2 regions of the Devosia sp. P2_G7 genome follow, and region 1 is predicted to be linked to the other one. Evidence: riboswitches for the same ligand, from Rfam matches in the RefSeq annotation. Region 1 holds a riboswitch; the other holds the start of a gene.
What was found. A riboswitch is a leader RNA that binds a small molecule or an ion and turns the genes downstream of it on or off. The one in region 1 is predicted to bind cobalamin.
Positions count from the first base shown of each region.

Region 2: linked by a shared signal. The riboswitch ahead of AC1DWU_RS16065 (CbtB domain-containing protein) and the one ahead of AC1DWU_RS02700 (HupE/UreJ family protein) in region 1 are both predicted to bind cobalamin.

Region 1 covers NZ_JBFUFI010000001.1:527,982-534,444, reverse strand. Annotated here, with positions in the region: gene ffh (signal recognition particle protein) at 1-767, shown strand, start outside; gene rpsP (30S ribosomal protein S16) at 798-1,202, shown strand; gene rimM (ribosome maturation factor RimM) at 1,206-1,745, shown strand; gene trmD (tRNA (guanosine(37)-N1)-methyltransferase TrmD) at 1,742-2,422, shown strand; gene AC1DWU_RS02710 (copper chaperone PCu(A)C) at 2,431-2,991, opposite strand; gene AC1DWU_RS02705 (hypothetical protein) at 3,038-3,385, opposite strand; cobalamin riboswitch at 3,485-3,677, shown strand; gene AC1DWU_RS02700 (HupE/UreJ family protein) at 3,712-4,296, shown strand; gene rplS (50S ribosomal protein L19) at 4,518-5,075, shown strand; gene AC1DWU_RS02690 (hypothetical protein) at 5,189-5,800, shown strand; gene AC1DWU_RS02685 (MBL fold metallo-hydrolase) at 5,975-6,463, shown strand, end outside.
Region 2 covers NZ_JBFUFI010000009.1:207,182-213,644, forward strand. Annotated here, with positions in the region: gene AC1DWU_RS16045 (zinc ABC transporter substrate-binding protein) at 1-532, shown strand, start outside; gene AC1DWU_RS16050 (NAD(P)/FAD-dependent oxidoreductase) at 601-1,509, shown strand; gene AC1DWU_RS16055 (DMT family protein) at 1,484-1,840, opposite strand; gene AC1DWU_RS16060 (hypothetical protein) at 1,961-2,560, shown strand; cobalamin riboswitch at 2,580-2,800, shown strand; gene AC1DWU_RS16065 (CbtB domain-containing protein) at 2,836-3,018, shown strand; gene AC1DWU_RS16070 (CbtA family protein) at 3,043-3,807, shown strand; gene cobW (cobalamin biosynthesis protein CobW) at 3,804-4,865, shown strand; partial or broken gene AC1DWU_RS16080 (cobaltochelatase subunit CobN) at 4,865-6,463, shown strand, end outside.

The sequences.
Region 1 (6,463 bases):
ATGCGCTCGAGGATTTCCATCCCTCGCGCATCGCCGACCGCATCCTCGGCATGGGCGACATTGTCAGCCTGGTCGAGAAGGCGGCGCAGAACGTCACTGCCGAAGACGCGCAGAAGATGGCGAAGAAGCTCAAGAAGGGCGTCTTCGACCTGGAGGATCTGCGCGGCCAGCTGCTGCAGATGAAGAAAATGGGCGGCATGGGTTCGCTCATGAACATGATGCCGGGCATGGGCCAGATGAAGAAGGCGATGGCCGGCGCCAATATCGACGAGAAGGTGTTCGACCGGCAGATCGCCGTCATCAACTCGATGACCAAGGCGGAGCGGGCGAACCCGGACCTGCTGAACGCCAAGCGGCGCATCCGCATCGCCAATGGCTCGGGCACCAAGGTCGAAGACGTCAACAAGCTGATGAAGCAGCACCGCCAGATGGCGGACATGATGAAGAAGGTGTCGAAGGGCGGCATGGGCTCGCTCGCCGGCATGTTCGGCGGCAAGATGGGCGGGATGATGCCGGGGCTCGGCAACATGCCGGACCCGTCCACCATGGACCCCAAGGAACTCGAGGCGCTGGCGCGTCGTATGGGCATCGACCCGGCGGCGATTCCGCAGCAGGCGGCTCCGCCGAAGCAACTCACCGAAAACAAGCTGCCGACCGATGTCGGCCAGCTGCTCAAATCCGGCTCGGGACTTCCCGGGCTTGGCGGCGCGCCGCGCTTCCCTGGCCTTCCGGGCCTCGGTGGCGGCTTCGTGCCGAAGAAAAAGTAACAGACGAAATCAACTCAAAGGACTGAACCTATGTCGCTGAAACTCCGCCTTGCCCGCGCCGGCACCAAGAAGCGCCCCTACTACCACGTCGTCGTCGCCGATGCCCGTTCGCCGCGCGATGGCCGCTTCATCGAGAAGATCGGCACCTATGATCCCAAGCTCGCCGACAAGGAAAAGCGCGTAAACCTCGTCACCGAGCGCGCCACCCACTGGCTGAGCGTCGGCGCCCAGCCGACCGACCGCGTCGCCCGTTTCTTCGACGCCGCGGGCCTGCTGAAGCGCGAAGCGCGCAACAACCCCGAGAAGGCCGTGCCGGGCAAGAAGGCGACCGAGCGCGCCGAGGCGAAGGCTGCTGCCGCCGCCGCCGCCGAGGAAGCCAAGAACGCTCCCGCCCCCGCCGCTGAAGAGCCGGCAGCCGAAGCCGCGTCCGAGTAAGCCGTGGCGCAAGCGGGCGACAACAAGCTCCTCATGGGCCGCATTGGCGCGGCCCATGGGATCAAGGGCGAAGTGCGCATCCAGTCCTTCACCGAGGACCCGCTGGCGCTGGTTTCCTATGGCCCGCTGTCGACCGACAAGCCGGGGCTGACGATCAAAATCCTCTCGGCGCGCACCACGACGAATGTGCTCGTGGCGCGTATCGAGGGGGTGAACGACCGGAACGCGGCGGAAAAGCTCAACGGGGTCGAACTCTACGTTGACCGCGCGCTGCTGCCGGAGCCGGACGACGAAGACGATTTCTACCATGCCGACCTGATCGGGCTGAAAGCCCGATTGTCGGACGGCTCGGAGATCGGCGAGGTGATGGCGGTGCCCAATTTCGGCGCCGGCGACCTGCTCGAAATCCGCGATCCGCGCTCGGGCGATACCTATCTCTACCCATTCTCCAAGACCGTTGTGCCGGAGGTGCGGGTCAAGGACGGGTATCTGCTGATCGATCCGCCGATCGAGGCGGATCCGGGCGAAGAAGAACCCGATTGAGCTTTTCAGCTCACATCATCACGCTCTTTCCGGAACTGTTCCCGGGGCCGCTCGGCGCCTCGGTGATCGGCCGTGGCATTGCGGATGGGTTGTGGAGCCTTTCGACCACCCAGCTGCGCGATTTCGCCACCGACCGGCACCGGACGGTGGACGATACCCCATCGGGCGGCGGCGCCGGGATGGTGCTGAAGCCGGACATTCTTGCGAATGCCATCGATGCGGTGTCGCCGGAAGGCGATGCTCGGCCGCGGCTGCTGATGTCGCCGCGCGGCAAGCCGCTGACGCAGGAGCGTGTGCGCGAGCTGGCGGCGGGGCCGGGGGCGGTGATCGTCTGCGGGCGGTTCGAGGGGATCGACCAGCGGGTGATCGAGGCCAGGCAGCTCGAGGAAGTCTCGATCGGCGATTATGTGCTCGCCGGCGGCGAGGTCGCGGCCATGGTGCTGCTCGAGGCGGTGGTGCGGCTGATCCCCGGGGTACTGGGTGCGGCGGAGAGCCATGCCGACGAGAGTTTTGAGAACGGGCTCTTGGAATACCCGCAATATACGCGGCCACAGCTGTTTGAGGGGCGCGAGATCCCGGCGGTGCTGACGTCGGGCGACCACGGCAAGGTGGAGAAGTGGCGGCGCGCCGAGAGCGAGAAGCTCACGCGGGCGCGCCGGCCGGATCTGCTGAAGTAGCGCCGGGCTTACTGCGCCGGGGTCATCTGGTGGTCCGAGTGATCCATCGGCATGCTCATCTCGCCCTCGGGCGCAGCGTCGGCTGCGGCGCCGCCGATGTTGAGCACAACCGGCACCTCGCCGGCCTTCTCGAACTTCAGCGTCAGCTGCAGGCACTGGCCCTCTTCGAACGGCGTGCCGACACCCATGAGCATCAGGTGATAGGCGTCGCCGCCCGGGGAGAGCGCGACAGTGCCGCCGGCGGGGATTTCGAGGCCGCCTTCGACTTCGCCCATCTTCATCATGTCGCCCTCCATCTTCATCTGGTGAACCTGGACGGTTTTGGCGGCTTGGGTGCTGCCGCCGAGCAGGCGATCGGCACTGCTGCCCTTGTTCTCAATGGTGAGATAGCCGCCGGAAACCTGTGCCTTGGGCAGCATGGCGCGGGTGTAGGCGCCGGTGATGGTGAGGTCGCCGGCGGTGAACACCTGGCCGGTGGGGCAACCCTCGTGGATGAGGCCATTGTGAGCAAAGGCCGGGGTGGCGACAAGGGCAAGGCCCAGCAGGGCCGGGATGAGGAGACGGTTCATTGAACTGATCTTTCGAATGGAATTGGGGAATTCGAGGCGAGGAAGATCAGGCGAGAGGTGGTCCGCGGGCGTCGAAGGGGCGGATGGAGGTGGCCGGCTGCACCAGCACCGGCATCGCGCCATAGGCAACCGCGGCGACGAGGGTGGCCGGGAGGGCGAGGGTGCAAGGCGGGGGAAGGTCGGCGCCGCCGCCGATGCGGCAGGCGTGGCAGGGAGCGTGCGACTTGGGCTCGTCCGGGAGGTCGCCGCAATAGCTGAGGTCGAGCGCGGCGGTGAGTACATCGGGGCCGGTGGTAGCCGCGGTGACCGGGGTGTGGGCGAAGCTGAGGAAGATCAGCGCCAGCACGACAGCCGCGCGCAGCACCTCGATTCCCATGTTTCGCGCATTCAGCACTGGCGGCTATCCCGGTTGGACGTTGCTCCTCTAGCGCAGGAGGAGGTGCCGCGTCATGCGGCAAATGCGCGGCTTGCCGTTGATCTCGCTACCCAGACCTGACAGAGATAAGGCGACGGTGCGCATCGGGTGATGCGTGAAACGGGAAGCCGGTGGCCTTCGGGCGATGCCGGCGCCGCCCCCGCGACTGTAACGGGCCTGACTTCCACTCAGCGTGCCACTGGTTTGCGACTGGGAAGGCGGAGTGGGAGATGCCCGGAGCCAGGAGACCGGCCGTCAGTGAAACATACGCGAGCGGGACGGTGGGTCCCGAGATGGAGATATTTATGCGCGCGCTACTGGCTCTTCTGCTCATTGCTGTTCCGACGGCCGCCTTCGCCCATACCGGGCACGGCGACGCCTCCGGGGTCCTGCATGGCTTCATGCACCCGGTGGGTGGCCTCGACCACGTGCTCGCCATGGTGGCGGTGGGCGTGTTCGCCTACGTGCTGGGCGGCAAGGCGCTGTGGCTGGTGCCGCTGAGCTTCGTGGGCATGATGGCGGTAGGCTTCATGCTCGGCGTCGGGCAGATCGACGTGCCGTTCGTGGAGCTGGGAATTGCGCTGTCGAGCGTGGTGATCGGCGGCGTTGCGGCGCTCGGCCGGCCGATGCCGGTGGTGGCGGCTTCGGCCCTGGTCGGGGTGTTTGCGGTCTTCCACGGCCACGCGCATGGCGCCGAAATGCCGGTGGATGCCTCGGGCTTCGAGTATGCAGCGGGCTTTATCGTCGCGACCGCGCTGCTGCACACGGCGGGTATCGGGGCGGCGATGGGCGTATCGAAGCTCGTCGGCAAGTACAGCAAGACGGTTGCGCAGGTGGCGGGCGGCGTGTTCGCGCTGGGCGGTGTCGGGGTGCTGGCTGGCTGGCTCTGAGCCTCGTCCGCAGCGACTAGTGTCGCGCGGCTGACATCGAAGTGACATCAAAGGCCCGCGAGCCCTAGACCTGCTCTAGACTCGCGGGCTTTCTTCATCTATAGCCCCGCTCGCTTGAGCTTCGGCTCGGCCAATAATGCATAAAAATCCGTGCAACCAAGACCGGGCGGTCGGCGAAAGCCGGCGAAACGCTCCTTTGAAAAAGACGAACGGAACATCAGATGTCGAACATCATCGAACAGCTCAATCAGGAGCAGCACGAGAAGCTGCTCGCCAAGGGCGCCCATCCGGAATTTACCCACGGCGATACCGTCAAGGTTTGGGTGAAGATCCGCGAAGGCGACAAGGAACGCCTGCAGGCCTACGAGGGCGTGGTTATCGCCCGCTCCGGCACCGGCATCATGGAAAGCTTCACCGTGCGCAAGATTTCGTACGGCGAAGGCGTGGAACGCGTGTTCCCGGTGCTCTCGCCGAACATCGACCGCGTCGAAGTGATCAAGCGCGGCAAGGTGCGTCGCGCCAAGCTCTACTACCTGCGCGACCGTCGCGGTAAGGCCGCCCGTATCTTCGAGAACGTCGGCGCCCGTACCAAGAAGATCGAGGCCGGTGAGCGCGAAGCCGCCATCGAAGCCAAGAACGCCCGCGAGGCTGAGAAGATCGCCGCCGCCGAGGCGCTGGCGAAGGAACTCGCCGAGAAGGACGCTGCCGAGGCCGCCGCTGCTGCTGCCGCCGAGGCCGCTGCCGCGACCGAGGCTGCCGCCGAGCCCAAGGCCGAGTAAGCCGCCACAGTTTCGGCGCTTACGTCACTAGATTTTCAGCCCGGCTCACGAGCCGGGCTTTTGATTCCGGGGTCGGGATGCCCCGGGACGGATTCCAAAGAGGGACATTTGGAATGGACGCAGCTCTTCAGGACGCAGAAGAGAGGGCGCGGCTGGCCGCCGAACTCCGCAACGAGACCCGCAATGTGCTGGTTGAGACCGGCCTGCTCGAATTGCTCAATGCCCGCTTCGGCGAGGCGGTGGTGACCGGCAGTGCCGGCTATGACCTGATGGTGTGGCGCGACATCGACATCCACATGCCGTGCGAGGCGGAACGCTGGGCCGAGTGGGCCGGGCTCGCCGCGGACATCGCCATCCAGTTCGACCGGGCCGGGCTGCAGCTGCACAAGGCGAGCTTCCTCAACGACTATGTTGACCCGCATCCGCTCGGCGCCGGGCTCTACTGGGGCATCGAGTTCAAGGATTTCGCCGGCAATGAATGGAAGTGCGACATCTGGGGCTGGGAGCCTTTCGATTTCGCGGTGCGCCAGGCGCGAGATGCGAATTTGCGTGCGGATCTGTCGAACTGCGACCGGGACTTGATCCTGCGGCTCAAGCACGAGGCACGCGAGCGGCCGGGGTATTACGGCGTGATGGTGGGAAGCTTCGACATCTACCAGTTCGCGCTGGCGGGAGCGGGCGAGACGCTGGACGAGCTTGAGGTGTGGAAGGGGCTGGTGGCCTAGAGGCCACATACTGGCTCCGCGCACCCCCTCCGAGCTACGCTAGTTCGCTTCGCTCACAAGCTGCGCTTGCCTCCCCCGTCGAGGGGGAGGTGGTGGCTGTGGCGATCGGGTGCCCAAGCTGCTTCGACTCCGCTATCAATCACTCCGGCAGCACCACTCGACCGGAGATTTCCGATGCAATCCTTCATCTGCGTCACCTGTGGCGTTGGCCATGCACCGTCCGAGGCGCCGCCGGAGCGGTGCGCGATCTGTGATGACGAGCGGCAGTATGTGACGGCGGCCGGGCAGCGGTGGACGACGCTGGCGGAGCTGCAAGCCAAGCACACGATCGAGTTCAAGGAACAGGAGCCGGGGCTCGTCGGTATCGGGGCGACGCCGCAGATTGCCATCGGGCAGCGGATGTTGCTGATCCGGCAGCCGGGCGGGGGCATCCTGTGGGATTGTACGCCGCTGGTGACTGATGAGGCGGTTTCCCGGATAAAGGAGCTGGGCGGGGTGCGGGCGATGGCGATTTCGCATCCGCATTTCTATTCCTCGATGGTCGATTGGTCGGAGGCGCTGGGTGGGGTGCCGATCCATATCCATGAGGCGAACCGGCAGTATGTGATGCGGACGTCGGAGCGGGTGAAGTACTGGAACGGCGAGCGGCTGGACCTGGGGCAG
Region 2 (6,463 bases), on a different contig from region 1:
TCATGGTCACGGCGAAGAAGCCGACATGCACTTCTTCCTCGATCCGGCCAACGCCAAGGTGATGGTCACCGCCATCGCCGACAGCCTCGTCGCCGCCGATCCCGAGCATGCCGACACGTACCGCGCCAATGCCGCGAAAGAGGCCGCGGATCTCGACGCGCTGATCGCCGAAACCGAGGCCAGCCTTGCGCCCATCAAGGACCGCCCCTTCGTCGTCTTCCACGACGCTTACCAGTATTTCGAGAACCGCTTTGGCCTCAACGTCGCGGGCTCGATCACAGTCAGCCCCGAGGTCTCTCCCGGCGCCGATCGCATCAACGAGATCCGCAACAAGCTCAAGACCCTCGACGCCGCCTGCGTCTTCGCCGAGCCGCAGTTCGACCCGCGGATCGTCAACGTCCTCACCGAAGGCACCACCGCCAAGCAGGGCGTGCTCGACCCCGAGGGCGCCAATCTCGACGAGGGCCCCGGCCTCTACCGCCAGTTGATCGAGAACCTCGCCACCAACCTCAAGTCCTGCCTCGCGCAGTAGCGCCGAAGAAGCACCGGCGGGGAACGTCTCGCCGCCGCTGCCATTCTCCGTACCAACAGGATCGTCCCATGTACGACGTCATCATCATCGGCGGCGGCTTTGCCGGCCTTGCCGCCGCCACGCAGCTCGGTCGCGCCCGCCGCAGGGTGTTGGTGCTCGATACCGGCAAGCCGCGCAACCGTTTCGCCGCCCACTCGCACGGCTTCCTGTCGCGCGATGGCGCCGCTCCTGGTGAACTGCTCGCCGAGGCCCGCCGCCAGCTCGACACCTACAAGACCATCGAACGCCGCACCGCCGAGGCGATCTCGGCAAGCGCCGTCGACGACGGCTTTTCGCTTGAGCTCGCCTCCGGCGAACAGCTCACGGCCCGCCGCCTGATCCTCGCCCACGGTGTTACCGACAGCGTCGATACGATCCCCGGCATGGCCGCATGCTGGGGCAAGAGCGCGCTGCATTGCCCCTATTGCCACGGCTACGAAGTCGCCGACCGGCCGCTCGGACTATTGCTCCGCGAAGGCGACATCCTGCACCTCGCCCGCTTCTTTTCCGAGTGGACCAACGATCTGACGCTGTTCGCCAACGGCACCCCCGTCGATCCGACGGTACAGGCCGCATTGGCCGATATGCGAGTGAAACTGGTCGAGGAAGCGGTGGTCCGTTTCGACCACGACGACGGCATGCTGAACGCGGTGGTCACCACTGCGGGCCCAGTGCCGCTCGCGGCGATCTTCGTCCACGCCCCGATCAGCTTCTCCACTAACCTCGGCGTCGAGCTCGGCTGCGAGACCAAGGCCGGCGCAGTCGGCGATTTCTTCGTCGTCGATCACACGCAGCAGACCTCGATCCCCGGCGTCTATGCCGCAGGCGACGCCGCGCGCCCGATGCACAACATCAGCTTCGCCGTCGCTGATGGGGCAGGGGCAGGCGCTTTCGCCCACCAGTCGCTGCTAGCTACTTCAACGGTCCCCGGAAAATGAAGAACGCTCCGGCAAAGATCAGCAGAAATCCGACGGCGTGATTCCAGGTCAGCTTCTCACCAAGCACGAACACCGCAAAGCCGGCGAACACCGTGAGGCTGATCACCTCCTGGATGGTCTTCAGCTCCGCCGCCGTATAGGCGCCATAGCCGATACGGTTGGCGGGGACGGCCAGCCAGTATTCGACCAGTGCGATACCCCAGCTCACCATCACGGCGACCCACATCGCCATGCTGGGGAATTTCAGGTGCCCGTACCAGGCGACGGTCATGAAAACGTTGGAGCCGATCAGTAACAGGATCGGCATCACCGTCTGGAAGGTGAAGGGCATCGGGCACCTGCGCGAATCAATTGGGGTCAGCCCATTGATCGCCGCGCCCAGCTTCCGCCGCAAGGCCTGCCCAGACTCAACGCGGTCCGCTAGAATCGACGGATCAAACGGAGGTCGACCATGCGCTCCCTCATGCTGTTCCCGCTGCTGCTGCTCGCCGCTCCAGCCATGGCCGCCGACATCGCCTGCGACGGCCCATTCGCCGGCGACAGCTCCGAAGCACGTCTGATCGAGACCTTCGGCAAGGATAACGTAGTGACCGGCGACGTCCCCGGTCCCGAAGGCTCCACCGTACTCGCCACCACGGTCTTTCCGAACGATCCCGCCAAGACCATCGAGTTCGGCTGGTGGGACGAGGAAAAGCACGAGCGCGTCGCCTATTTCACCGTCCCGCCCGGTGACACTGCGCCGGGCGGCCTGAAGCAGGGCCTCACGGTCAAGGAAGTCGAAGCGCTGAATGGCGGGCCGTTCCAGATGTTCGGCTTCTTCTGGGATTACGGCGGCGCTGCCATCTTCGAGGGCGGCAAGCTCGCACCTCCTGCAGATGGCTGCATTGTCTCGGCCCGCTTCGCCGTCGGCGACTACCCGGCCGACCTCAACGTCGATGCCATCTCCGGCGATATGCAGATCTCGTCCACCGAGCCGCTGCTCGAAAAGGTCGATGCGCGCGTCGACACGGTCACCGTCGGCTATCCCGATTCCGCCGCGGCCGAAGATTGACCGCGACCCCTCCCGCGGCGTAACGATAGCCCACGTTGGTTCCTCGGACCCGTTCGGGCGAGGGGATCAAAAGGGAACACGGTGCGGCGTACCCATCAGGGACCAAATCCGTGGCTGCCCCCGCAACTGTAAGCGGCGAGTGCCCTCCGACTATGCCACTGATGCCACGCGAGGTGTCGGGAAGGCCGGAGAACACGACGACCCGTGAGCCAGGAGACCTGCCAGCGTGCAACCGGGGACTCCCCCCATTTCATCCGCACGGAGGGTGCAGGCATATGAATACTCAGGTCCAGACGGCGTCCGTCGCCAGTCTCTCTGTCTCGCAGCGCGTCATCGCAGGTGTGCTGGCATTGTTTATCGGCTTCGTCCTCGTCGGCGGCGTCGGCTTTGCCAGCGACATGGCCATCCATAATGGCGCGCACGACACGCGTCATTCGCTCGGCTTTCCCTGCCACTGACGCCGTCAAGCAAACGAGACATCGATGAAACTCTTCCAGCGAATCTTCTTCGCTGCGGTCCTTGCTGGACTCGCAGCTGGCTTGGCCATGAGCGCCGTCCAGCAGTGGCGCGTCGCGCCGCTGATCCTCGCCGCCGAGGTCTATGAAAACGCCGCTCCTGCCGAGGCTGCCGCCGAACACACCCACGACGCCGCCACCCCGGCGCACTCGCACGAGGAAGCCGCCCCCGCCCACGAGCACGACGAAGACGCCTGGGCTCCTCAGGATGGGGCTGAGCGCATCTTTTACACAGTGCTCGCCAACCTCCTCGGCTGCATCGGCTTCGCCTTCCTCCTCGCTGCCGTCTCTGTCCTCTCCGGCATCGAGATCACCGCCCGCAACGGAGTGATCTGGGGCCTCGGCGGCTTCGTCGCGCTGCAGCTCGCCCCGGCCTTCGGCCTGCCGCCCGAACTCCCTGGCATGCCCGCCGCCGATCTCGTTGCCCGCCAGGTCTGGTGGGTCGGCACCGCCATCGCCACCGGCGCCGGCATGCTGGCCATCGCCAAGCTCCGCAACTGGACCGGCATCGTTATCGCCGCCGCGCTGATCCTCGCCCCGCACGTCATCGGCGCCCCCCAGCTCGCAGGCGAACACGCCACCACCGTGCCCGCCAACCTCGCCACCAGCTTCGCCGCCGCCACCCTCGCCACCGGCGCGCTGTTCTGGCTGACCGTCGGCCCGCTGCTTGGCTGGCTCAACGAGCGCTTCGCTAAGTCCCCCGCCTTTGCCCTGAAGGGTGCCCACGCATGAGCTCGACCGAAAAGATTCCCGTCACCATCATCACTGGCTTCCTCGGCGCCGGCAAGACCACGCTCGTCCGGCACCTGCTCGCCCACGCCAAGGGCAAGCGCATCGCGCTGATCATCAACGAGTTCGGTGAGCTCGGCGTCGACAAGGAAATCCTCGCCGGCTGCGGTGACGAGACCTGCCGCGAGGAGGACATGATCGAGCTCAGCAACGGCTGCATCTGCTGCACCGTCGCCGACGAGTTCATCCCCACCATGCAGGCGCTGCTCGAACGGCCGGATCGCCCTGACCACATCGTCATCGAGACCTCCGGCCTCGCTTTGCCGCAGCCGCTGATCCGCGCCTTCAACTGGCCCGAGATCAAGTCCGAGGTCACCATCGACGGCATCGTCACCGTCGCCGACGCCGCGGCGCTCGCCGAAGGCCGTTTCGCCAATGACGAGGCGGCCGTCGATGCGCTCCGCTCCGCCGACGCCATGCTCGACCACGAAACCCCGCTCGGCGAATTGTTCGAGGATCAGCTTGTCGCCGCCGACCTGATCATCCTCAACAAGGCCGATCTGGTCACCGACGCCAATCTCGACACCATCGAGACCCACCTCCGCGCCGAAATGCGCCCGGGCACCGGCATCGTCCGCGCCCGCAACGGCCATGTCGATGTCGCGGCCCTGCTCGGCATGGGTCTTTCGACCGAGGACAATCTCGCCGGCCGCGAGAGCCACCACGAGCTCGAGCACGGCGGCGAGGGCCACGAGCACGACGACTTCGACTCGTTCTCGGTCACCCTCGACGGCGTCACCAGCAAGGACCACTTGCTCGAAACCATCGAGCAGACCATCCGCGCCCACGACGTGCTCCGCCTAAAGGGCTTCGCGGCTCTGCCCGGCGCCCCGGCTCGCCTCGCCATCCAGGCCGTCGGCCCGCGCGTCTCCGCCTATTTCGACCGACCGTGGAAGCCGGGCGAAGCCCGCCAGACCGCCCTGGTGGTGATCGGCGAGTCGCCGCTCGATCACGCCGCCATCACCGCAAGCCTCCAGCAGGCGGTGGCGGCCGCCGCCTGATGCACCTCTTAGCGGCCCAGGCAGGTGCCCTGCAGCAGGAGGGCGAGGCCATCGACCTCGCCCAAACGCCCGCTGCGCTCATCTTCGCCTCGGCCGCCGACAGCGAGCTGATGATGCTTGCCGCCGCGGCCGATCGCTCCGGCACCGCAGACCTGCGCCTCGCCAACCTCCTGCGCCTCAGCCACAACCTCTCCGTCGACCTGTGGCTCGACCAGACGGTGCAGCACGCCAAACTGGTCGTCGTCCGCCTCCTCGGCGGCCCGGCCTACTGGCAATACGGCGTCGACGAACTCACCGCCCTCGCCCTCAGCGGCAAGATCCAGCTGGCCCTCCTCCCCGGCGACGCCAACCCCGACCCGATCCTGCAGCAGCGCTCCACCATCCACCCCGATGACTGGACCAGACTCCACACCCTCTTCACCGCCGGCGGCCCCGAAAACGCCGACGCACTCCTCGCGGCTTTCGCACAGCTAGCGCAGTCGTCTCCCTCCCCCTCGCGGGGAGGGATCAAGGGTGGGGGGAGCCCCACGCTCGAACCCAACAGTTCAGCCCCCAAACCCTTCCACCGCTTCGGCCTCTGGCACCCCGCCCACGGCATGGTCGACGCGCTCCCCGCCTCGGCCAACCCGAACATCCCCCTCCTCTTCTACCGCGCCGCCCTCGAAGGCGCCGGCACCGCCACCCTCGAAGCCCTGATCGCAGAACTCGAAGCCCAATCGCTCAACCCGGTCCCCATCGTCGTCTCGACGCTGAAGGAAGCCGCCTGCATCCGCTTCGTTCAGTCCGCGTTCGCGGCCTACCCACCCAGCGCCATCCTCAACCTCACCGGCTTCGCCCTCGGGCTCGATGGCCTCGACGACAAGCAGAACCCCTTCGCCGGCATCGACGCCCCCGTGATCCAGCTGCTGCAGGGCGGCCGTCCGGAACCCCAATGGGCCGCCGATATTCAGGGCCTCACGGCGAAAGACCTCGCCATGCAGGTCGTCCTGCCCGAACTCGACGGCCGCATCGGCATGCTGCTGGTCGGCCACAAGCACGACGCCGTCTGGCACGCCCGCACCCAATGCCCGCTTTCTGCCTACGCTCCAGACCCCGACGGCATTCGCCGCGCCGTCACGCTGGCGAAGAACTGGACCACTCTCCGCACCACCCCGCGCGAACATCGCCGCGTCGCCCTCATCCTCGCCAACTACCCCATCCGCGACGGCCGCCTCGCCAACGGCGTCGGCTACGACGCCCCCCAATCGACAGTGGAGATTTTGAAGGCGCTGGAAACCGCCGGCTTCTCAGTCGGGTCACCTGCCCCCTCGCGGGGGAGGGAGAGGGTGGGGGGGGGCCCCACGCTCGATCTCCCGGCCGGCGGTAACACCCTCATCGACCTCCTCCAATCCGGGCCCACCAACGCCCACCCCGACCGCGGCACCGGCATCCCGTTTCCCGTGAATCGCTATCGCGAGCTCTTCGCCACGCTCCCGGCCAAAATCCAGTCCGAAGTCACCACCCGCTGGGGCGCTCCCGAAGCCGATCCCTTCGTCCGCGGTGACAATTTCCACCTCCCCGCCCTCCGCTTCGGCAGCGTCGCCATCCTCGTCCAGCCC